3 regions of the Isoptericola sp. F-RaC21 genome follow, and region 2 is predicted to be linked to each of the others. Evidence: riboswitches for the same ligand, from Rfam matches in the RefSeq annotation. Region 2 holds a riboswitch; each other region holds the start of a gene.
What was found. A riboswitch is a leader RNA that binds a small molecule or an ion and turns the genes downstream of it on or off. The one in region 2 is predicted to bind thiamine pyrophosphate.

Region 1 (7,752 bases), on a different contig from region 2:
CCCTGCTCGGGCGGATCGCGGTCTACGACGCCCTCGAGCTCTCGTGGCGCCAGCTCACCGTCCGCCCCGACCCGACGCGCGAGCCCGTGCACGAGCTGCTGGCCGACGACGCCGCGTACGCCGCGTTCTGCGGCCTGCCCGCGCCGGTGGGTGGGTCCGCGGACGCCGCGAGCGCCGAGCTCGGCCCCGCCAGCATGAGCGCCGTCGACGCCGCGGCGCTGCTCGCGGGCGACGGCCCGGTGGCCCTCGTCGACGTCCGCGAGGACTGGGAGGCCCAGGCCCTGCCCGTCGCGGGCGCGCGCCTCGTGCCGAGCGGCTGGTTCTTCGGGCCCGACGGCGCCGACGTCGCGCGCGCCGAGCTGCCCGCGGACCGGCCCGTGCTGCTGGTCTGCGCCGCCGGCGCCCGCTCCGCCCGCGTGGCCGACGTCGCGCGCGCCGCCGGCGTCGACGCCCGCTCCGTCGAGGGCGGCGCGCCCGCGCTGCTCCTCGCCGCGAGGTAGTCCAGCATCCCGCGAGGTAGTTCGGCCCGTGCCGAGGTAGTTCGAATCCCCGCGAGGTAGTTCCTCTCGGCAGGTCTTGAACTACCTCGGCAGGTCTTGAACTACCTCGGCAGGACTTGAACTACCTCGGCCGGTCGTGAACTACCTCGTCAGAGCGCGAGGTCGAGGCGGCCGTCGGGGGAGGAGCTGGCCAGCGCGCCCTCGCGGCGCGGGATGCGGCCGGCGCCGGCAGCCAGCCGCCCGGACTCGACGGCGAGGCGCATCGCGTGCGCCATGCGGACCGGGTCGGCGGCGCGCGTGACGGCGGTGGCGAGCAGCACGCCGTCGCAGCCGAGCTCCATCGCGAGGGCGGCGTCGGACGCGGTGCCCACCCCGGCGTCGAGGATGACCGGCACGCGCGCGGCGGCCGCGATCGCCTCGATGTTGCGCGGGTTGAGCACGCCCAGGCCGGTGCCGATGGGCGCGCCGAGCGGCATGACGGCGGCGCACCCGACGTCCTCCAGCCGCCGGGCCAGGATCGGGTCGTCGTTGGTGTACGGCAGCACGACGAACCCGTCGCGCACCAGCCGGTCGGCGGCCTCGACGAGGCCGATCGGGTCGGGCAGCAGGGTGACGTCGTCGGCGATCACCTCGAGCTTGACCCAGTCGGTGCCGCACGCCTCGCGGGCGAGCTGCGCGGTGAGCACGGCCTCGGCGACGGAGAAGCAGCCCGCCGTGTTGGGCAGGGCTCGGATGCCGAGGCGCTCGAGCAGGCCCCAGATGCCGCCGTCCTCGGCGCCCGCGCCACCGGGGCGCACCGCGACGCGGCGCATGGCGACCGTCGTGAGCCCGGTGCCGGACGCGACCAGCGCATCCTCGAGCGTCATGAGGTTCGACGCGCCGCCCGTGCCCATGACGAGGCGCGAGCCGATCTCCGTGCCGGCGACCACCAGGGGATCCACGAGCGGGTGGGCGGTTGGACGCGACGTGGCTGCGACGTGCGTGCTGGTCATGGTTCCTCCGTGCTTCGTGGTCAGCCGCCCTGGACGGCGGTGACGATCTCGACCCGGTCGCCGGGCGCGATCCGGGTGCCGGCCCACAGGCCGCGGGGGACGACGGCGTCGTTCACGGCGACGGCGATGCCCGCCGCCGTGCCGTCGGCGACGAACGCGGGGACGAGGGCCGCGACGACGGCCTCGACGCCGTCGCCGTGCGGCCCGTCGAGCGGGTAGGTCTCGCCGTTGACGACGGCGGTCGCGGAGGTGGACGGCGTGCTCACGGGAGGGCTCCTTCGGTGGTGGCGGGCGCGAAGCGTCGCGGGTCGGCGGCGGCGAGGGCGTCGTGGGTGTCGTCGGGCGGCGGCGCGCCCGTGAGCGCGGCGACGACGGCGTCCGCGGTCAGCGGCGCGAGCAGCACCCCGTTGCGCCCGTGCCCGACGGCGGCGAGCAGGCCGGGCACGGCGGTGGCGCCGACCAGCGGCAGGTTGTCGGGGGTGGCCGGGCGGGCGCGCGGGGTGACGTCGACCAGCGCGGCCTCGTCGATCCCGGGCACGAGCGCGCGGGCGTCGCGCAGCAGGGCGAACACGCCGCCGGCCTCGGCGCGGCGGTCGTCGGGGCGCTCCTCGCTGGTGGCACCGACGACGATCTCCCTGTGCCCGGGCCCGCTGCCGGGCCCCGCGCCGGTGCCCGCGCCCCGCGGCACGACGTACACCGGTCGGCCCTGCACCGTGCCCCGCACCACGTGCTCGAGCGGCAGCTCAGGGCCGGCGTCCAGGCGCAGCGTCACGCCCTTGACCGGCCGCACCGGCACGCGCACCTCGGGCACGCCGTCGAGCAGGGCGGACGTCGTGCCCGCGCCGGTCGCGAGCACCACCGCGCCGGCGGCGTGCCGCGACCCGGCGTCGTCGTGCACCGCGACCGCCCGGCCGGCGGCGTCGCGCTCCAGGCGCACGGCGGTGCGGCGCACGACCGCATCGCCCAGCGCGTGGGCCAGGGCCGCGTGGGTGGCCCGCGGGTTGACGGCCAGGTCGCCCTCGACGACGGCTGCCCCGGCGAGCCGCGGCCCGAGGTACGGCTCGCGCCGCCGCGCGTCGGCCACGGGGACCTCCGCGGACGCGAGCCCCCACTCCCGGTGCAGGGCGAGGACACGGCGCAGCAGCGCGAGGTCGTCGGCGTCGTACGCGACAGCGAGAGACCCGGCGCGCAGCAGCGGGACGTCGTGTCCGGTCGCGACGGCGAGGTCGGCGGCGAACGCGGGCCAGCGGGCGGCCGACGCGAGGTTGAGGCGGGCGAGCTCCCGCTCGCCGAAGTCCGCCTCGCTGACGGCGGCGAGCATCCCCGCGGCGGCGTGCGTGGCGCCGTCGCCCGGCGCCGGGTCGAGCACGGTGACGGACAGCCCGGCCGTCGCGGCGCGCCAGGCCACGGCGAGGCCGACGATGCCGCCGCCCACGACGACGACGTCGGACGTGCTGCTGGGCGTGGGCATGTGCGCTCCCTTCGCTGGCATGACCCAGATCAGGTTCGACGGTCGGCTCCTACGCCCTCTCAGCCCCGAGCGGGGCTCCCGTGCCCGGCCACTGTAACGCGGGCCGTGGTTACCCTGGCCGGCGTGACCACGACCACGCCCGATCACGGGACCAGCGACGCACCCGGCACGACCCGCTCCCGTCTCGCCGAGGCCCGCCTGTACCTGTGCACCGACGCCCGCGAGGAGCGCGGCGACCTGGAGGACTTCCTGCACGCGGCGCTCGCGGGCGGGGTGGACGTCGTGCAGCTGCGCGACAAGACGCTCGACGTCGCGCGCGAGCTGGAGCTGCAGGAGCTCGTGACGCGGGTGGCCGGCGAGTACGGCGCCCTGTGGTGCGTGAACGACCGGGCCGACGTCGCCGGGCTGACCGGCGCGCCCGTCGTGCACATGGGCCAGCGCGACCTGCCCGTGCCCGCCGTCCGCTCGCTGCTCGGGGCCGCACCCGTGCTCGGCCGGTCCACCCACTCCGCCGCGCAGGCGGCCGAGGCGGAGGCCGACCTGGACGTCGACTACTTCTGCGTCGGCCCGCTGTGGGCCACGCCCACCAAGCCCGGTCGTGCGGCCGTCGGTCTCGACCTGCTCCGCGAGGTCGCCGCGACCCGCCCCTCGACGCCGTGGTTCGCCATCGGCGGCGTCGACGCCGAGCGTCTGGACGCCGTCCTCGACGCCGGGGCGACGCGCGTCGTCGTCGTGCGGGCCATCACGCAGGCGCCCGACCCGGAGCGCGCGGCCCGCGACCTGCGGGAACGCCTGGGCTGAGGCGAGGCCGGTCCAGGGCGCGCTGCGGGGAGAACTCCCCATGGTCGGCCCCTCGCGCCCGGCTCGGCGCTCTGCCAGGGTGGAGGCTCACCCTCTGCCAGGCCGGTGACGGCCGGCGCCCGAACCCCTGGAGCCCCCATGAACGCACGGACCCCGCGCGCCCGCGCCACCGCAGCTCTCGCGCTGGTCGGAGCCCTGTTCCTTGCCGGCTGCACGGGTGGGGGAGGCGACGACGGAGGGTCGGCGGCAGGGGGCGCGGGCGAGGCGCCGGCGAGCCAGGCGGCGGAGGGCGGCGGCGAGACGGACCCTGGCACGGCCTCGGTCGCCGACCAGGTGATGGCCGAGCAGACGATCGCCACCCCGCACGGCTCGGACGCCGCCCCGGGCGGCGAGCTGACCGCGACGCTGCGCGCCGTCGAGGTCGCCGACGGCGCGATGACGGTCCGGTGGGCGCTGCGCTGGGACGACGAGGACGCGCCGGCCGACGCGGGCGCGAGCTGGTACGACATGTCCCTCGAACCGTCGACCACGGTGACCGACCGTGCCGGGCTCAAGGCGTACCGGCCGTTCTGCACCGAGGGGGCGTGGCAGGAGGACACGGACGACTCGACAGCGGCCGCGGTGGCGCAGATCAAGTGCCGCGAGTCGATGCTCGTGTCGCCGTTGGAGAAGCACGCCTTCGATTTCCCCAACCACGGCACCATCGAGGTGTCCGCCGTGCTGCCCGCCCCGGAGGGCAAGCCCGCGACGGTCGACGTCCTGCCCGCCGAGGGCCTGCCGCTGTTCACCGGCGCGACGGTGACGTACGCCGACGGCGGCGCCGAGTGAGCGCCCGACGGGCCTTCGTCCCGCTCGCCGCGGCCCTGGCGCTCGCGGCCGCCGGCACCACCCCGGCGCTCGCGGCGACCGATCCGGCACCGTCGTCGTCCCAGCCCGGTGCCACGGGTGGTGCCGCGGCCGCCGACCCGGAGCTGATGCGGGAGGCCGCGGAGGCACTCGCCGAGGACTCGACGCGGGTCGAGGCGGCGGACGTGTCCGCCGAGATGGCCGCCGACGCCACGTTCGACCTGCGGACGGACGACTCGACGTTCCCGCTCCGTCCGGACGACTCGACCACCACGCTGGAGTCGAAGCAGGAGAAGAAGGACGACACGGTCGTCACGCTGACGTCCGACCTGCTGTTCGACTTCGGCAAGGCGACGTTGACGCCGGAGGCGAAGAAGGCGGTCGCGGAGCTGGCGGGGGACGTCCCGCAGGACGCGACGGTGCGCGTGGACGGCTACACCGACTCGATCGGGACGGACGCGAAGAACCTCAAGCTGTCGAAGCAGCGGGCGAACGCCGTCGCGGACGTGCTCGGCTCGGAGCGCCCGGACCTCACGCTCAAGGTCAAGGGCCACGGCGAGGCGGACCCCGTCGCGGAGAACGAGGTGGGCGGCGAGGACAACCCCGCGGGCCGCGCGCTCAACCGTCGGGTCGAGGTGACCTACCCGACGCAGTAGCGGGGGGAGCGGTCAGCGGCGGGCGCGGTACGCCACGACCAGATGACCGACGGAGCTCGTCTCGAGCGCGGCCGCGCCGACGGCGAGGACGAGCCAGTCCCAGGCGCCGGCGCCCTGGAGCGCGAGGAACAGCAGCGCGGCGGCGCTGACCTGGACGGCGACGAGAGAGATCCGTGCGGTGCCAGAGGCACCCGCACGCGCCGGTATCCTTGGCCGGGTGACCGCCACCCCTGACGCCACGCCCACCACCGCCGACCTCGCGGCCACGCCGCGGCCGGTCCTCGTCGTCGACTTCGGCGCCCAGTACGCGCAGCTCATCGCGCGCCGCGTGCGCGAGGCCCGCGTCTACTCCGAGATCGTGCCGCACACGTTCACCACCGAGCAGATGCTCGCGAAGAACCCGGCGGCGATCATCCTGTCCGGCGGCCCGTCGTCCGTGTATGCCGCGGGCGCGCCGTTCGTGGACCCCAAGCTGTTCGAGGCCGGCGTGCCGGTGCTCGGCATCTGCTACGGCTTCCAGGCGATGGCGCAGGCGCTGGGCGGCACCGTGGCGCAGACGGGCACGCGCGAGTACGGCGGCACCGAGGTGGACGTGTGCGCGGCCGGCATGCTGCTGGAGGGCACGCCCGAGCACCAGACCACCTGGATGAGCCACGGCGACTCCGTGCACGCGGCCCCCGAGGGCTTCGAGGTGCTCGCGACGTCGTCCGGCTCGCCCGTCGCCGCGTTCGAGGACACCGGCCGCCGCCTGTACGGCGTGCAGTGGCACCCGGAGGTCAAGCACTCCGCCCACGGCCAGGCCGTGCTGGAGAAGTTCCTCTACTCCGGCGCCGGCCTGAAGCCCGACTGGACGCCCGGCAACGTCATCGCCGACCAGGTCGCCGCGGTCCGCGCTCAGGTCGGCGACGCCCGCGTCATCTGCGCCCTGTCCGGCGGCGTCGACTCCGCCGTCGCCGCCGCGCTGGTGCAGCGCGCCGTCGGCGACCAGCTCACCTGCGTGCACGTCGACCACGGCCTGCTGCGCGAGGGCGAGGTCGAGCAGATCGAGCGCGACTTCGTCGCCTCGACGGGCGTGAAGCTCATCATCCGCGACGAGAAGGAGCGGTTCCTCACCGCCCTCGCGGGGGTCAGCGACCCGGAGACGAAGCGCAAGATCATCGGCCGCGAGTTCATCCGCGTCTTCGAGGACGCGCAGCGCGACATCGTCGCCGAGGCCGGCGCGCACGGCGAGGAGGTCAAGTTCCTCGTGCAGGGCACGCTCTACCCGGACGTCGTCGAGTCCGGCGGCGGCGAGGGCGCGGCCAACATCAAGAGCCACCACAACGTGGGCGGCCTGCCCGACGACCTGCAGTTCGAGCTGGTCGAGCCGCTGCGCACTCTGTTCAAGGACGAGGTGCGCGCGGTGGGCCGCGAGCTCGGCGTGCCGGAGGAGATCGTCTCCCGCCAGCCGTTCCCCGGCCCCGGTCTCGGCATCCGCATCGTCGGCGAGGTCACGGCGGAGCGCCTCGAGACCCTCCGCAAGGCGGACGCCATCGCCCGCGAGGAGCTCACCAAGGCCGGCCTGGACGACGAGATCTGGCAGTGCCCCGTCGTGCTGCTGGCCGACGTCCGCTCCGTCGGCGTGCAGGGCGACGGCCGCACCTACGGCCACCCGATCGTGCTGCGCCCGGTGTCCTCCGAGGACGCCATGACCGCCGACTGGACGCGCCTGCCCTACGACGTGCTGTCCGTCATCTCCACCCGCATCACCAACGAGGTGAGCGAGGTCAACCGCGTGGTGCTCGACGTGACGAGCAAGCCGCCGGGCACCATCGAGTGGGAGTGAGGGGGTCGGGCGTGGGGCGAGGCGGTGTCGTTCGGGAGAATGATTCGCTCGTTCCTCGCTCGGCTCTCCCGAACCACACCGCCTCGCCCCACGCCTGCGGGTGTGCGGTCAGGAGATGGCGAACGAGCTCGCGCGGTTGTTGAGCGAACCGAGCTTGCCGGTCCGGTCGACCCAGCCGGTGTGCGCCCCGTTCTTCGACGCGCCGTCGAACAGCTTCACGTCGCAGTGGTTGTACGTCCGGACCGACGTCACCTTGTTGGACATCGCGCCGAGGACGGAGCCGCCCTCGTTGTCGGTGGTCTTCGCCGTGCAGCCCACCTTGTACTTCGGGTTGAAGATCACCACCTGGCGGCCGCTGTAGCTCGCCCCGTCGTAGAGGCGCGCGACGACGAGCCCCTTGCCGATGGCGTAGTCCTTGCAGCCGAACGTGCCGTCGATGACGGCGCAGTAGAGCGTGCCCGCGGCCGCGGTCGCGCGCACGTCGGCGACCGTGACCGGCTTCTCGCTGGTCACCGCCTCGACCTGGACGGGTGCGCCGCCGTCGTCCGGCGCCGCCGTGGCGGCCGGGGCGGTCATGCCCAGGGCCGCGATCGCCGCGAGACCGCCGACGACGGCGGCGAGCCGTGCGCGGCGGGTGCGGGTGCGTGTCGTGATGGTCATC
Region 2 (7,752 bases):
CCGGCCTGTCGTTGCCCCCGCTGGCGACCCCGCCGAGCGCGGCGCCCGCGGCCACGCCGCCCGCCACGGTCGCCCCGCGCCCCGACGGACCGGCGCGCCGCTCGCCGTTCGCGACGACGGGCACCTCCTCGCCGTTCGGCACGACCGCGGCGTCGGCGTCCTCCGCCCAGGCCGCCGCGTCGGCCCCGCCTGCTCAGGCCGCCCCGTCGGCCCCGTCCGCCGCCCCGGCGCCCGCCGCGGCGCCGCCGCTGCCCTGGGCGAGCCCGAGCACGGAGCGGCCCGCGTCGGTGCCGCCGTCGCGCCCGGGGCCGGCGGCCGCGCAGCCGTCGGCGCCCGAGCGCCCCGCGGCGTCCCCGTTCGACGCGCTGGTCGCGTCGGAACAGCCGGTCCGCGCGCGGTCGGCCGCCCCGCAGGTCGAGGAGGACGACGACGAGGACTGGGACGAGCCCGAGGCGTCGTACACCTGGCTGCACTACATCGTCCTCGTGGTCGTCGCGTTCGTCCTGGGCCTGCTCGTCTGGAAGCTGCTGCTCGAGGGCCCGGACACCAACGACTTCTCGACCGACGGCGCCGCGCCCGCGGCCGGCGTCGCCCTCACGTACGAGCACCCTGGAGCCGCTGCATGACCGCCAGCCCCCGTGCCGTCGAGCTGGCGGTCGCCGCCGCCCGGGCCGCGTCCGACCGCAAGGCGCAGGAGATCATCGCGCTCGACGTGAGCGAGCAGCTCGTGCTCACCGACGTGTTCCTCATCGCGTCCGGCACGAACGAGCGCCAGGTCGCCGCGATCGTGGACGCCGTCGAGGAGGCGATGTTCCGCGCCGGGTCCAAGCCGATCCGCCGCGAGGGCAAGGCGCAGGCGCGCTGGGTGCTGCTGGACTTCGGCGAGGTCGTCGTCCACGTGCAGCACGCCGAGGACCGCGTCTACTACGCGCTCGAGCGCCTGTGGAAGGACTGCCCGGCCGTCGAGCTGCCGGAGGACGCGCGCGGCGGCGACGGCGCGGCGGCGGCCGCCGAGTACGGGGACAGCCAGGGCGACGGCGCGATCCGCCTCGCGGGCGACGAGCGGTGACGGCCGGCACCGTCGTCCTGCTGCGGCACGCCCGCACCGCGTACAACGCCTCGCTGCGGCTGCAGGGCCAGATCGACATCCCGCTGGACGAGGTCGGCCGCTGGCAGGCGGCCGAGGGCGGCTCCGCGCTCGCGTCGTCGCACCGCGCGACGCGCATCGTGTCCTCCGACCTGGGCCGCGCCGTCGAGACGGCGACCGCCTACGCGGACGCGCTCGGGGGAGCGCCCGTCGCCACGGACGCCCGCCTGCGCGAGCGGGGCTTCGGCGCGTGGGAGGGCCTCACCGGCGCGGAGCTGCAGGAGCGCTGGCCTGCCGAGTACGCGGCCTGGCGCCGCGGCGCCGAGCCGACGGGCGCGGGTGCCGAGACGAAGGCGGCGGTCGCGGCGCGGACCACGGAGGCCGTGGCGGAGCACGCGGCCGACCTGGACGACGACGCCACCCTGGTCGTCGTCTCGCACGGGGCGGCCATCTCGCTGGCCGTGACGGCGCTGCTCGGGCTCGACCCCGCCACCTGGCGCGGGCTGACGGGCATGCACAACGTGCACTGGTCGCACCTGCACCGCGCGGGCGAGGGGGCCGTGCCCGCCTGGCGCCTCGTGGCGCACAACGTGGGCGCGGGCTACCCGCTCGACCAGTGGCAGGCGGGCCCGGACTGGAATTTGGAACCTGGCCCGAAGTCTGCCTAAGATATCGACGTTCCCGAGGGGCGCAAGCCCGGAGGAACGCACCGAATCAGACGAATCGCCTGGTCGCCCGTCGGCCGCGAGAGTCGGTTCTCGGGGCTGTGGCGCAGCTGGTAGCGCACCTGCATGGCATGCAGGGGGTCAGGGGTTCGAGTCCCCTCAGCTCCACCCCGACGAGAAGGCCCGGAACCCATGGTTCCGGGCCTTCTCGCATGTCCAGGGGTGTGACGTCCAAGGGGTTCACGGTGCGGGACGCCCCTTGCGCCGGCGCCGTGGTCGCCTAGGGTCGGACCTGCGGCCGCGTCGTCGGCCGCCACACTGAAGTCACATCTGAAGACACCCATGACAGGGGAGCGCCGTCGAAGGGGCGCTGAGAGTGCGGGCACAGCCGCAGACCCTTGGAACCTGCTCCGGTTAGCACCGGCGAAGGGAGTTACCTGGAATGTCCGCGCCCATAGCTCTGCGCAGCGCGTCCCTGCGGTACCGCACCGTCGACCTCGTCACCGTGGCCATGCTCGGCGTCGCCGTCGGCGTCGTCTTCTGGGGCTGGACGCAGCTCTACCACCTGCTCTCCGCCGGTCTGGCCGTCGCGTTCCCGCCGGCCACCGGGCTGCTCGGCGGCGGCTGGCTGCTCGGCGGCGTGCTGGGCGGCCTGATCGTCCGCCGGCCCGGCGCGGCGCTGCTCACCGAGGTCGTCGCGGCGAGCGTCGAGGCCCTGCTCGGCGCCGGCTGGGGCTTCTCGGCGATCGTCTCCGGCGTCGTCCAGGGCTTCGGCGCCGAGCTCGTGCTCGCGCTGTTCCTGTACCGCCGCTTCGGGGCCGCGGTCGCCGCGCTGGCGGGCGCGGCGGCCGGCGCGTGCGGCGCGGTGTACGAGTGGTTCGCCTACTACCCCGACTGGGCGTGGGGCTTCCGGCTGGCGTACCTCGGCCTCTTCGCGCTGTCCGGCGCGCTGCTCGCGGGGCTCGGGGGAGCGGCGCTCGTGCGCGCCCTGGCGCGGGCCGGCGTGCTCGACGCCTTCGGGCCGGGCCGCGACCTCGCCGACCGTGCCGCCGACCCCGCCAAGGCCTGACGGCGTGGCGCGCGACGGCGTCCGGGCGAGCCTGCGGGGGCTCACCTGGCGGCCCACCGGGCGGGGCGCACCGACCGTGACCGACCTCGACCTCGCCGTCGGCGTGGGGGAGCGCGTCGGGCTCGTCGGCCCCAGCGGGGCCGGCAAGTCGACCGTGCTGCACGCCCTGGCGGGGGTGCTCGGCGACCCGCTGCCGGGCGACCTGTCCGGCGCGGTCGAGGTGGCCGGCGGGGTGGGGCTCGTCCCGCAGGACCCGGGCTCGGCGGTCGTCGCGGCGCGCATCGGCCGGGACGTCGCCTTCGGGCCCGAGAACGCCGGCCTGCCGCGGGCGGAGATCTGGCGTCGCACCCACCACGCGCTGGAGCGGGTCGGGCTGCGGTACCCGGTCGACCGCCCGACGTCGGCCCTCTCGGGCGGGGAGCTGCAGCGGCTGGCCCTCGCGGGGGCGCTGGCCCGCGAGCCAGGCCTGCTGCTGCTCGACGAGCCCACCGCGATGCTCGACCCGGACGCCGCGGCCGAGGTGCGCGCGGCGGTGGTGGAGGCGCTCGCGGGCAGCGACACCGCGCTCGTGGTCGTCGACCACCACGTCGGGCCCTGGCTCGAGCACCTGGACCGCGTGGTCGTGCTCGGCCCCGGCGGCCGGGTCACGCACGAGGTCGCGCCCGCCGCGCTGCGCGACGGCACCGCGACGGCGGGGCTGCGCGACGAGCTGACCCGCGCCGGCGTCTGGCTGCCCGGCGTGCCCGCGCCGCCGCCGCTGCCGGTGCCCGCCGCCCTGGTGGCGCCGGACCTGCCCGGGCCGGACGTCGTCGTCGCCGGCCTCCGCGTCGACCTGGTCACCCGCGGCCTGCGCGGCCGCACCACGACGCGCGCCCTGGACGGCGTGGACGCGCGGCTGCCTGCGGCGCGGCTCACCGCCGTCACCGGGCCCTCGGGCGCGGGGAAGTCCACGCTCGTCGCCACGCTCGCCGGGCACCTGCGGCCGGCGTCCGGCGACGTGCGCGGCACCCCCGGGCACTCCGCGCGCTCGCGGGACCTCGCGCGGGCCTGCGGCTGGGTGCCGCAGCACCCGGAGCACGGGCTGCTCGCGCTGCGCGTGCGGGACGAGGTCGAGCTCACCGGCCGGCGGCTCGGCGTCCCGGTGGACGTGGACGAGGCGCTCGCCGTGCTGCGCCTCGACCACCTCGCCGACGCGCACCCGTTCCGGCTCTCGGGCGGCGAGCAGCGGCGGCTCGCGCTGGCCGCCGCGCTCGCGCACCGCCCCGGGACGGTGCTGCTCGACGAGCCCACGGTCGGCCAGGACCGGCTGACGTGGGCCGCCGTGGCGGGGTGGGCCGTGGCGGCGGCCCGGCACGGCGCCACGGTCGTGACCAGCACCCACGACGAGCACCTCGTCGCGCTCGCCGACCACCGGGTCGCGCTCGGCGCGCACGACGCCGCGCTGCAGGGGGCGGTGGCATGATCGGCGCTCTCGCGCGGGTGAACGCGCTCGTGCTCGTCGCCCTCGGGCTGCTCGGGCTGGTCGCGTCCCTGGGGGTGCGCGACGTCGCGAGCGCCGCCGTCGCCCTGGTGGCCTGCGTGGCGTTCGGGCTGGTGCTCCTGCCGCGCGGGGCCGGGTCGCCGGTCCGGTACCTCGCGGTGCTCCTCGCCGTCGTCTCGGTGGCGTGGTCGACCTGGCTGCTGGGTGGCCGCGACCTGGTGGTCGCCGCCGTCGCGGGCGCCCGCATCGCGGTGCTCGCGCTGCCCGGCGTGGCGCTCGCCCCGCTGGTCGACCCGAGCGGGCTGGCCGACCAGCTCGGCCAGCGGCTGCGGCTGCCCGCGCGGTTCGTCGTCGGCGTGGCCGCGGCGCTGCAGCGGTTCGAGCGGCTCGGCACCGTCTGGGAGCAGGCGTCGCGGGTACGCCGCTCGCGCGGCGTCGGGCCCGGGAGAGGCCCGCTCTCCCGGGCGCGCCACGCGTCCTCGGTGACGTTCGCCGTGCTGGCCGGGACGCTGCGCGACGCGGCCGCCATGTCCGTCGCGATGGACGCCCGCGGCTTCGCGGGCGCCCATCGGCGGACGTGGGCGGAGCCGGCGCCGTGGTCGCGGACGGATTCCGCCGTGCTCGCCGTCGGCGCGGTCGTGGCGGCCCTGCCGTTCGCCGTCCTCGTGGCGCGCCAGCTGTGACGTCCGCGCGTCAGCCCGTCGGGGCCGGGGGCGCGTCCGGCGAGAACGCGACCGGTGCGGCGGACGGCGTGCGCGGGTCGGGCCGTTCCGGTCGGCCGCCGGGCTCGATGCCGCCCTGGTCGAGGCGGAGCGGCGGGTACCGGTCCGTCATCAGGCAGGTGTACGCGGCGACGCGCTGCCCCCAGCGGTTCATCCCGACCACGAAGTCGTACACCGACCGGGGGTAGCTGCCGGTGAACAGCAGCGCGATCGCGGAGATCATGACCAGCAGGGCGATCAGGCCGACGGAGTTGGTGCCGCCGTCCCAGGCGTCCTTCGCACCGGAGGTGTCTCCGAGCCAGAGCGCTCCGCCCGCGAAGACCGACAGCACGAGGAGGTGCGGGATCGCGAGGAACCACTTCACGAAGATGAGCCCGCGCGACAGGCGCTCCGGGTACTCGACGGACAGGTGCGCCGGGTAGTCGGGCACGTCCGCGAGCGTGAACGGCGGGTAGCGGTCGGTGCCCAACACCCCGTAGCCGTAGTAGCTCACCCGCCAGCCCCAGCGCAGGACGCCGACGTTGAAGTCGAACAGGCCGCGCGGGTAGCGCGCCGTGAACAGGATCGCGAAGAACGCGATCACGGTCACCACGGCGAAGGCGATCCACAGGAAGAAGAGCACGACGAGGTGCGGCACCAGCAGCAGCCACTTCACCAACCACAGGCCGCGGGAGGCGGAGGCTCGGGGTGCCGCGTCGAGGCGGAGGGGATAGGCGGCGGGGTTCTCGGTCATGGCGTGCTCCTCGGGGTGACGGGCCGGGCGTCGTCGAGCACGGTGACGACGACCTTGCCCCGCGCCCTCCCGTCCAGCAGGTGGCGGATCGCCGGGACGACGTCCGCGAGCGGGTAGGTGCGGTCGACGACGGGCGTGACCGCGCCGTCCTCGGCGAGGCCGCGAAGGGTCTCGAGGTCGGCGGAGTTCTCCGACGCCACGAACGTGCCGAGGCGCTGGCCGACGAACGGCGAGAGGACCTTGGCGCGCAGCTGGCGGTCGCTGCCGCCCAGCCAGCGCCCGTCGGTCTCGCCGCCGACGATGACCAGCCGCCCGCGCGGCGTGAGCGCACGCCGCAGGCGGGAGAGCGAGGCGTTGCCGCCGATGTCGAGGACGAGGTCGAACGGGCCGGCGTCGACGAAGTCCTCGCGGGTGTAGTCGACCACGGCGTCGACGCCGAGCGCCCGGACCATGCTCGCCTTGCCGGCGCTGCACACCGCGGTGACGGCTGCGCCGTCGGCGACGGCGATCTGGACGGCGAAGCTGCCGACGCCGCCCGACGCCCCGACGACGAGGACCCGCTGGCCGGCCCGGACGCGTCCGTGCTCGCGGACGGCCTGCAGGGCGGTGAGCCCGGAGACCGGCACCGCGGCGGCCTGGTCGAACGACAGGTTCGCGGGCTTCGGCGCGAGCTGGTCGGCGGGGGCGACGGCGTGCTCGGCGAAGGTGCTGGTGCCCGTGCCGTAGACGGCGTAGCCGCGCGCGAGGCCCGAGACGGCGGCGCCGACGGCCTCGACGGTGCCGGCCAGGGCGCGGCCGGGATTGAGGTACTTCGGCCGGCGCGCGCCGAAGCCGGCGAGCCGGATGGGGTAGGGCAGCCCGGACATGATGTGCCAGGTGCCCCGGTCGATGCTGCTGGCGTGCGTCCGCACGAGCACCTCGTCGTCGGCGACCGTAGGGACCTCGACCCGGGCGAGGCGCAGGAGACCCTCGGGCGCCGGGCCGTAGCGGTCCTGCACGACCGCGGTCATGGTCCCCTCGCCGACCGACCGAGGCGGCGGGGCCCGCAGGGTGCCGGGCCGTGCGTCGGTGCCGGGCTGTGCGTCATGGTGCTGCGGGGTGGGCACGGTGGCCTCCGGTGGTGGGTTCGGGCGGGTCAGTCGTCGCGGTAGCTGCGGAGCGTGGCGAGGACGGCCTGCTCGACGGGGGTGGCGGTGGCGCCAAGCTTGTCGGCGATCGTCGTGCTGTCGACGACGAACGGCTCGGTGAACAGGTACTGCATCTCCACCAGCTCCCGCATCGACGCGTTGACCACGCCGAGCGCACGCACCAGCCAGCCGGGTGTAGCGCGCAGGCGGGTGCGGGCCTGGCCGGCGCCCCGGTAGGCCGTCTCGACGAGCTCGCGGGTGGTGCGCGTGTCGGGGTCGTTCGGCAGGTGCCACACCCGGCCCGGGGCGTCGGGGTGCTCTCCGAGGACCACGAGACCCTCGCCGATGTCGGGGATGTACGTGTAGGTGTGCGGCTGGTCGGGATCGCCCAGCACGGTGGCGGTCCGCCCCGCGATCGCGGCGGGGAAGAGCCGGTCGCCGAGGTTGGACTGGGCGCCCCCGCGCGGCCCGAAGTAGTCCGAGGCGCGACCGATCGCCACCTGCACGCGGCCCGCGGCGTGCGCGGCCAGCAGCTCCCGGGACATCTGCCCGCGCAGCCGCCCCTTCGTGGTGTGCGCGTGGTCGCCGCTGTCCTCGGTGAGCGGCATGCCGCCCGGCCGCCCGTACATGTAGACGTTCTCCATGCTGACGAGCCGCGCCCCCGCGGCCTCCGCGGCGGCCAGCACCCCGGCCTGCAGCCGGGGGAACTGCGCGCTCCACTCGGCGTACGGCGGGTTCAGCGTCTGGTAGACGACGGCGGCACCCTCGGCAACCTCGGTCGTGAACGCGGCGTCGCGCGCGTCGCCGGCGACGACCTCGACGCCGTGCGGCACGCGCGCGTGCCCCGAGCGGTTGACCAGCCGGACGGT
Region 3 (7,752 bases), on a different contig from region 2:
GACCGCCACGCCGGACACAGGCTCCGTCGTGGGCACGACGCCGCAGGTGCCGGCGGCCGTCGACGTCGCCGTCGCCCTCGCGGCGGTCGCGCTGGTCCCGCTGCTCATGACGCGCCGCAGCGTGGCCGCCGCGCTCGCCCTCGCCGCCCTGGCCGCCGTCTCGGGGGCGGCGACGCCCGCCTCCACGGTCGCGACGCTGCAGGTCGCGCGCTGGTACCCGGTGCGCACGGCGGCGTGGGTGGCGGGCGCGGGGGTGCTGGGGCACGCCGTCCAGGCGCTGTGGCGGCCGGTGAGCCTGCCTCTCGGCTGGTGGCTGCTCTGCGACGTCGCGGTGCACGCGGCCCTGTTCGGGTGGGGCGCGTACGGTCGCGAGCGCGCCCTGGTGCTGTGGTCGCTGCGCGACCGGGCGCGGCGCGCCGAGGCGGAGCAGGAGCGGCGCGTCGCGGAGGCGCGGACGGCCGAGCGCACCCGCATCGCCCGCGAGATGCACGACACCCTCGCGCACCGCCTCTCCCTGCTGGCCGCGACCGCCGGCGCGATGGAGTACCGCCCGGACGCCGACCCGGCGCAGCTCGCCGCCGCCGCGGGGCGGGTCAGGGCCGGCGTGAGCGACGCCCTCGAGGACTTGCGGCAGGTGATCCGCCTGCTCCGCGCCGGCCCGGAGGACCTCGGCCCGGTGCCGGTGCTCGACGACGTGCGCCGCCTCGTCGACGACGCCCGAGCCGCCGGGAACGACGTGACCTACGAGCGCGTGGGGGACGACACCCCGCCCCCGGCCGTCGCGACGGCCGTGTTCCGCGTGGTCCAGGAGGCGCTGACCAACGCGCGACGGCACGCGCCGGGCGCCGCCGTGCGGGTGTCGGTCACGACGGGGTCGGGCGAGGCCCGCGTCCGGGTCGTCGACGACGGCGCCGCGCCGGGCGCCGTCGCCCCGGACGGGGTCGGCACGGGCACGGGGCTGGTCGGCCTGCGGGAGCGGGCCACGCTGTTGGGCGGCACCTTGTCCACGGGCCCGGACGCCGGCCCCGACTCGGGCTCCGAGGTGTCGCGCGGCTTCGCGGTGGAGGCGTGGCTACCGTGGGACGCGTGACGACGACGCCCGGTCCAGGCCCGCTCCCCGCCGCCGGCCCGGCGGACGGTGCCGCAGCGGGGGCCGCTCCCGTGCGGATCGTGCTGGTGGACGACGACGCCCTGGTGCGCGCGGGCCTGCGGCTCATGCTCGACGGCGCGCACGGGATGCGGGTCGTGGCGGAGGCGGCCGACGGCGCCGACGTCCCCGCCGTGCTGGACGCGCACCCGGCCGACGTCGTGCTCATGGACCTGCGGATGCCCGGCGTGGACGGCATCGCGGCCACCCGGCGCGTCCGCGCCCGCCCGTCGCCGCCCGCCGTCGTCGTGCTCACCACCTTCGACACCGCCGAGGAGGTCGGCGGCGCGCTGCGCGCCGGGGCCGCGGGCTACCTGCTCAAGGACATGCCGCCGGCCCGCATCGCCGCCGCCGTGCACGCCGCCGCCTCGGGCGAGCCGGTCCTGGCGCCCGACGTCGCGCGCCGCCTCATGGCCGCCGTCGCCGGGTCGGACGGGTCGCGCGACCGCGCCCGCGCCGCCCTGGACGCCCTCACCGCGCGCGAGCGCGACGTCGCCGTCGAGCTGGGCCGTGGAGCGTCGAACGCCGACATCGCCGCCACGCTGTACCTCAGCGTGCCCACCGTGAAGGCGCACGTGTCGAGCGTGCTCGAGAAGCTGGGGCTGGAGAACCGCACGCAGGTCGCCCTGCTCGTGCACGACGCCGGCGAGGCCTGACGATCAGCCCGCGGTCGTCCGCTCCGCGCGGGCGAGCCCGTCGGCCTCCGGCGCGAGTCCGAGGAACTCCGCGACGCGCGGGCCGGCAGGCGCGCGCAGGAGCACGTCGGGCGCGTCCACCTGCAGCAGGCGCCCGGCGTCCATGACGGCGACGCGGTCGGCGACGGTGAACGCCTCGTCGTGGTCGTGCGTCACGAAGACGGCGGTGGTGCCGGTGGCCTTGAGGGTGTCGCGGACGTCGACGGCGAGCCGCTCGCGCAGGCGGCGGTCGAGCGCGGACAGCGGCTCGTCGAGCAGCAGCAGCCGCGGCCGCGGCGCGAGCGCGCGGGCCAGGGCGACGCGCTGCTTCTCGCCCCCGGAGAGCGTCGCGACGGAGCGTCCCTGGTAGCCGGCCAGGCCCACGTCGTCGAGCAGCGCCGCGACCCGTGCGGACCGCTCCGCACGCGACAAGCCCTGCGTCTCGAGCCCGTAGGCGACGTTGCGCCCGACGTCGCGGTGCGGGAACAGCTGGCCGTCCTGGAAGAGCAGCCCGAAGCCGCGCCGGTGCACGGGCACCCCCGCGAGGTCCTCGCCGTCGAAGGCGACGGTGCCGCCCGCCAGCGGCTCCAGCCCGGCGACGGCGCGCAGCAGCGACGACTTGCCGCAGCCGCTGGGCCCGAGCAGCGCGACGATCTCGCCGGCGGCGACGTCGAGCGACACCCCGTCCACCGCGACCGACCCCGGCCGGCGGCGCGTGGCGCCGTACCGGACGACGGCGTCGCGCACGGCGAGCCCCGCAGTCTCGCGGACCTGCTCCATCAGAACTCCCCTCCGGGCCGGTCGCCGCGCAGGCGCTCGGCCACCATCATGACGGTCGCGGTGAGCACGGCCAGCACCACGGACGCCGCGAGCGCCATGCCGTAGTTCTCGGCCCCGGGCCGCCCGATGAGCCGGTAGATCACCACGGGCAGCGTCGCGGTGTCGGGGCGGGCGAGGAACGACGTCGCGCCGAACTCCCCCAGCGAGACGGCGAACGCGAACCCGATCGCCAGCCCGAGCGACCGCGCGCCCAGCGGCCCGTCCACCGTGCGCAGCACGCGCCCCGGCGCGGCGCCCAGCGTGGCGGCGGCCTCGCGCAGGCGCGGGTCGATGGCCCGCAGCACGGGCAGCATCGTGCGCACCACGAGCGGGATCGCCACCACGGCCTGCGCGATCGGCACCAGCGCGCCCGACGTGCGCAGGTCGACGTCGAGCCCCAGCGGACGGTCCAGGGTGATGAGGAAGCCGAAGCCCACCGTCACCGCGGAGACGCCGAGCGGCAGCATGAACGCGGCGTCGAGCACGCCGACGGCGCGCCGCAGCCCCGCCCGGCGCGGGCGGCGCGACACGACGAGCGCCACGAGCCCGCCCACCACGACGGCGATCACCGCCGCCCACGCGGCGGTGCGCAGCGAGTTGCCGAGCGCCTCCCACACCGTGACGGTCAGCGCGTTGCGCCCGCCGGTGGTGCCCAGCGCCACGTAGTTGTCCAGGCCCCAGGACCCGTCGGGCGCCCGCAGCGACCGCGAGACGAGCCCCGCCATGGGCAGCACGAGCAGCCCCGCCACCACGACGGCGGTGGCGAGCGCGGGCCAGAGGTCCCCGCCGGCCCGCAGCCGCAGCCGGTGCGCGGACGCGCGGTCGCCGGTCAGCTGCAGCGCGCGCTCCCGCCGCGCCCGGGCGCGGGAGCTGACCAGCAGCGCCCCGGCGACGACGACGAGCTGCAGCACGGACAGCACCGCCGCCGAGCGCAGGTCGAGGAACTGGGTGGTGCGGGTCCAGATCTCCGTCTCGATGGTGCCGTAGCGCAGGCCGCCGAGCACCAGGACGACGCCGAACGCCGTCGCGCAGAACAGGAACACCACCGCCGCGGCGGACGCGATCGCCGGGCCGAGCGCCGGCAGCGTCACGGTGCGGAACGCGCGCCACGGCGTCGCGCCGAGCGCGCGGGCCGCCTGCTCGGCCCGCGGGTCCAGGCGCTCCCACATGCTGCCCACGGTGCGGACCACCACGGCGTAGTTGAAGAACACCAGCGCGAGCACGATGCCGGCGAAGCTCTCCTCCAGGTGTGCCCAGCCGAGCAGGCCGCCGGGCGCGAAGAGCGCGCGGAACGCGACGCCGACGACGACGCTCGGCAGCACGAACGGCACGGTCACCAGGCCGCGCACCAGCGTGCGGCCGGGGAACCGGCACCGGTACAGCACGTACGCGCCGGGCAGCCCCAGCAGCACCGACAGCACCGTGCCGGCGAGCGCCTGGGCGAGCGTCTGCCCGACGATCCGCCACGTGCGCTCCTGGGACAGCACCTCGGCGAACCCGGACAGGTCGAGCGTCCGCCCCGCCGCTGTCTCGGTGAAGAACCCCTGCAGGACCAGCGACACCACCGGCCACGCGAAGAAGACCGCCAGGAAGCCCAGCGGGAGCGCGACGGCCGCGCCCCAGCCGAGCCACGCGCCCCAGCGGCCCGCGCGGACCCCGCGCGTCAGCCGACGACGGTCGACGTCCACTGCTCGATCCACTCGTCACGGTGCGCGGCGACGTCCGCGGGCGCCACCTCGAACGGCTCGTCGGCCAGGGGCGCGAACTGCTGCCAGTCGGCGGGCAGCTCGACGTCGGGGTCGGCCGGGTACATGTACATCTGGCCGGGGACGTCGGCCTGGAACTCGGGCGAGGTGAGGAAGTCGACGAGCTGCTTCGCGCCGTCGACGTTGTCGGAGCCGGCGAGGACCCCCGCGTACTCGACCTGCCGGAAGCAGGTGTCGAGCATCGCGCTCGTCGTGGAGGACTTCCCGTCGTCGCTCAGCGTGAACGCGGGCGAGGTGGCGTACGACAGGGCGATCGGCCGCTGACCGCCCTCGCCGGCCCCGGAGAAGTCCACGTAGTACGCGTCCTCCCAGCTCTCCGCCACCTTCACGCCGTTGTCGCGCAGGTCGGCCCAGTAGGCCTCCCAGCCGTCCGTGCCGAAGGCGCCGACCGTCGCGAGCAGGAAGGCGAGGCCGGGCGACGACGTCGCCGGGTTGGTGACCACGGTCAGGTCCTTGTACTCCGGCTTCGCGAGGTCCTCGAGCGTCACCGGCGGGGCGACGTCGTGCTTCTCGAACCACCCGTCGTCGAGGTTCATGCAGACGTCGCCCATGTCGATCGGCGTCAGCGTGCCGGCCAGGTCGTCCGGGGCGTACGCGGCGACCGCCGGGTCCAGGTCCGCCGGCTGGTACGCCTCGAACACGCCCGCGTCCACGGCGCGCGACGCGTACGTGTTGTCGACGCCGAAGACGACGTCGCCCAGCGGCGCGTCCTTGGTGAGGACGAGCTGGTTGACCAGCGTGCCGGCGTCCCCCGGGGCCACCTGCTCGACCGTCAGGCCCGACTCCTTCTCGAACGCGGCCAGCACGTCGTCCGAGACGGCGAACGAGTCGTGCGTGACGAGCGTCAGCGTCGACGACGCCGTCGCGCTCCCGTCCGGCGACGCCCCGCCGCCGCACGCCGCCAGCAGCGGCAGCAGGGCGACGGCTCCGGCGGCCGCGGCCACCCGGGTGGTCCTGTGGATCATGCTGTCCTCCTCACGGTGCGAGAAGGGGGTCCTGCGGGCGCCCGGCACCGTCGTGGTGCGGCCTCCCGCAGGGAACGAGATTCCCGACTTCCTCCACCGGTGCTAACCGGGTCAGGTTCGAGGGTCTGCGGCGGTCCGCACTCTCAGCGCCGGTGGCGCTCCCCTGTCGTATCAGCACGAGCCTACCCGTCGACGCCGCGCTACCGTGGTCCCGTCCTCGGCTCCGGGGTGTGACGTGCCTGACGTGCCGTGACACCGCCCGACGGCCGTGGGCGCCGTACGACGCGCGGGCCACACCGTGGCCGCGTGGGGACCGACCGAGGGAGAGCACGTGACGGACACCGAGCAGCCGCTGGGCGTGAAGGTCGGCACGGTGGTGCTGACCATCGCCGCCGGATGGGTCGCGCAGAAGCTCATCGGCGTGGTCTGGGAGAAGGCGACGGGCAACGCTGCCCCCACCAACGTGGACGACGACGAGCTCTCCGTCGTGCAGGCCGTCACCTTCGCCGCGGTGTCGGGCGGCGTCGCGGTGCTCGCGAAGCGCCTCGCCCGCCAGGGAGCCGTGCGCGCGGCGGCGCGGTTCGTCCCCGGTCGCTGACCGACGGCGGCCCCGGCCGCCGGCCGAGCCCTCCCCGCTGGTCGAGCCTGTCGAGACCCGTCAGTGGCTCGCGCGGGGCCGCCGACGGGCGAGCTGCGCGTCGTGGCCGTGCGGCCGGTCCACCGGCCGGACGGCGGCGAGCGCCGCGCTGAGCCGGTCCGCCGCGTCCTTCGCGGGCGGCGCCGCGCGCACCACCTCGGCGGCGGTGAGCGGTGCGTCACGGTCCCCGACGGGCCGCGCGAGCATCTTCATCACCTGTTCCCCCGCCGACTGGGCGGAGACGCCGACCTGTGCGCCGACGTCGCCGAGCACCTCGGTGGCGACGGACTCGTCCACGCCGCAGACCGCCATGATGGCGCCCTTGGCCTGCTCGGAGGCCGCGGCGGCGACGAACGCGCGGGAGACGGCGCGGTGCGCCTCCCGTTCCAACGCGTCCCGGACGACCGGGCTGGCGTCGATGACGTAGCCGACGATCTGCGACGACGCGCCGTCGGCCCCGTGCCGGGCCTGGCCGGTCACGACGACGGTGTGGGTCCGGCCGTGGTCGTCGACCACGCGGTGCGCCCCGGAGAACGGTCGCCCGGCCCCGAGCGCGACGGCTGCCGTCCGGGAGAGCCGTTCGCGGTCGTCGGGGTGCAGGTGAGCGCGCAGCACTTCCGGCCCGGGCGTGACGGTGCCGGGCTCGCGGCCGAAGATCCGGAAGACCTCGTCGGACCACCACCACTCGCCCGTGCCGACGTCGACCCGGTACTGGCCCACGAGCAGCTGGCTCCCGGCACCGAGCAGCTCCGCGAAGGCGACGAGCTCGCGGCGCGGTGCGTCGTTCGGCGTGGACATCGAGGCTCACCTCCCAGTGCCGTGCAGCTGGGTCGGGGGCGCGATGCTCCCGGCTTCACCACGGTACCGGGACGGCACGACGATGCCACCCCACGGTGCACGTCGGCGCGGGTGGAATCGTGGCCGCACCCCGGCGGGGTCCGTGCCGCGGTCCCACCCGCGCCGGCGGGCGTCGACCTCCGCGCCTGATCAGGCGGGGGTCGCGGCCGCCGCCTCCCGCTCGCCCGCGAGCTCGGCCTTCTCGGCCGCGACCGCCTTGCGGTGCTGCCCGAACGAGTACACGACGGCGGCCGCCCAGGCGACCGCGACGATCCCGAGCACGAGGGTGCGCACGCCGTCGCTCACCGGGAAGGAGTCGAGGCTCAGCAGGGTCCGCACGTTGGTGAGCACGATGATCCCGCCGACGGCGGAGCCGAGGACGCGCGGCGGCACCAGGCGCACGAGCCACGCGGCGATCGGCGCGGCGATGAGGCCGCCGATGAGCAGCGCCAGGGCCCAGGTCGGGTTGATGCCCGCCGTGCCGAGCCCGAAGAGGAAGCCGAGGCTGGCGGCGACCGCCACGAAGAACTCGCTGGTGTCGATGGATCCGATCACCTTGCGCGGCTCCATGCGGCCGCTCGCGAGGATGGCGGGCGTGCCCACCGGGCCCCAGCCGCCACCGCCCGTGGCGTCCATGAACCCGGCGACCAGGCCGAGGGGGGTGAGGAACCGCTTGCGCAGCGGCTGCCCGAGGCGGTCCGTGCGCAGCCCGCGGAGCGTGAACCGCAGCAGCACGTACAGGCCCAGCCCCAGCAGCAGGATCGACATCAGCGGCTTCGCGATCTCGGTCGAGAGCCACGACAGGAACGTCGCGCCGGCGAACGCGCCGACGGCGCCGGGGATGCCGATCTTGGTCACGACCTTCCAGTCGACGTTCCCGAACCGCCAGTGGGAGACGCCCGACGCC

Region 1: it holds a riboswitch for thiamine pyrophosphate, as region 2 does, so the genes downstream of both, thiO (glycine oxidase ThiO) here and AAG589_RS01210 (ECF transporter S component) in region 2, are expected to answer to the same signal.
Region 3: it holds a riboswitch for thiamine pyrophosphate, as region 2 does, so the genes downstream of both, AAG589_RS10500 (thiamine ABC transporter substrate-binding protein) here and AAG589_RS01210 (ECF transporter S component) in region 2, are expected to answer to the same signal.

What each region holds. Positions count from the first base shown of each region.
Region 1 covers NZ_JBCFYX010000002.1:369,346-377,097, forward strand. The annotation lists gene AAG589_RS07105 (ThiF family adenylyltransferase) at 1-500, shown strand, start outside; gene AAG589_RS07110 (thiazole synthase) at 650-1,492, opposite strand; gene thiS (sulfur carrier protein ThiS) at 1,513-1,758, opposite strand; gene thiO (glycine oxidase ThiO) at 1,755-2,963, opposite strand; TPP riboswitch at 2,953-3,055, opposite strand; gene thiE (thiamine phosphate synthase) at 3,087-3,764, shown strand; gene AAG589_RS07130 (hypothetical protein) at 3,903-4,592, shown strand; gene AAG589_RS07135 (OmpA family protein) at 4,589-5,266, shown strand; gene AAG589_RS07140 (hypothetical protein) at 5,279-5,494, opposite strand; gene guaA (glutamine-hydrolyzing GMP synthase) at 5,484-7,091, shown strand; gene AAG589_RS07150 (hypothetical protein) at 7,200-7,751, opposite strand.
Region 2 covers NZ_JBCFYX010000001.1:264,524-272,275, forward strand. The annotation lists gene AAG589_RS01190 (hypothetical protein) at 1-626, shown strand, start outside; gene rsfS (ribosome silencing factor) at 623-1,069, shown strand; gene AAG589_RS01200 (histidine phosphatase family protein) at 1,066-1,755, shown strand; tRNA gene AAG589_RS01205 (tRNA-Ala) at 1,848-1,920, shown strand; TPP riboswitch at 2,090-2,201, shown strand; gene AAG589_RS01210 (ECF transporter S component) at 2,195-2,821, shown strand; gene AAG589_RS01215 (ABC transporter ATP-binding protein) at 2,826-4,283, shown strand; gene AAG589_RS01220 (energy-coupling factor transporter transmembrane component T) at 4,280-4,984, shown strand; gene AAG589_RS01225 (DUF4389 domain-containing protein) at 4,995-5,756, opposite strand; gene AAG589_RS01230 (NAD(P)-dependent alcohol dehydrogenase) at 5,753-6,766, opposite strand; gene AAG589_RS01235 (NAD-dependent epimerase/dehydratase family protein) at 6,892-7,752, opposite strand, start outside.
Region 3 covers NZ_JBCFYX010000003.1:2,129-9,880, reverse strand. The annotation lists gene AAG589_RS10520 (sensor histidine kinase) at 1-1,090, shown strand, start outside; gene AAG589_RS10515 (response regulator) at 1,087-1,803, shown strand; gene AAG589_RS10510 (ABC transporter ATP-binding protein) at 1,807-2,601, opposite strand; gene AAG589_RS10505 (ABC transporter permease) at 2,601-4,328, opposite strand; gene AAG589_RS10500 (thiamine ABC transporter substrate-binding protein) at 4,304-5,371, opposite strand; TPP riboswitch at 5,443-5,546, opposite strand; gene AAG589_RS10495 (DUF4235 domain-containing protein) at 5,703-5,969, shown strand; gene AAG589_RS10490 (PAS domain-containing protein) at 6,030-6,806, opposite strand; gene AAG589_RS10485 (sulfite exporter TauE/SafE family protein) at 6,996-7,752, opposite strand, start outside.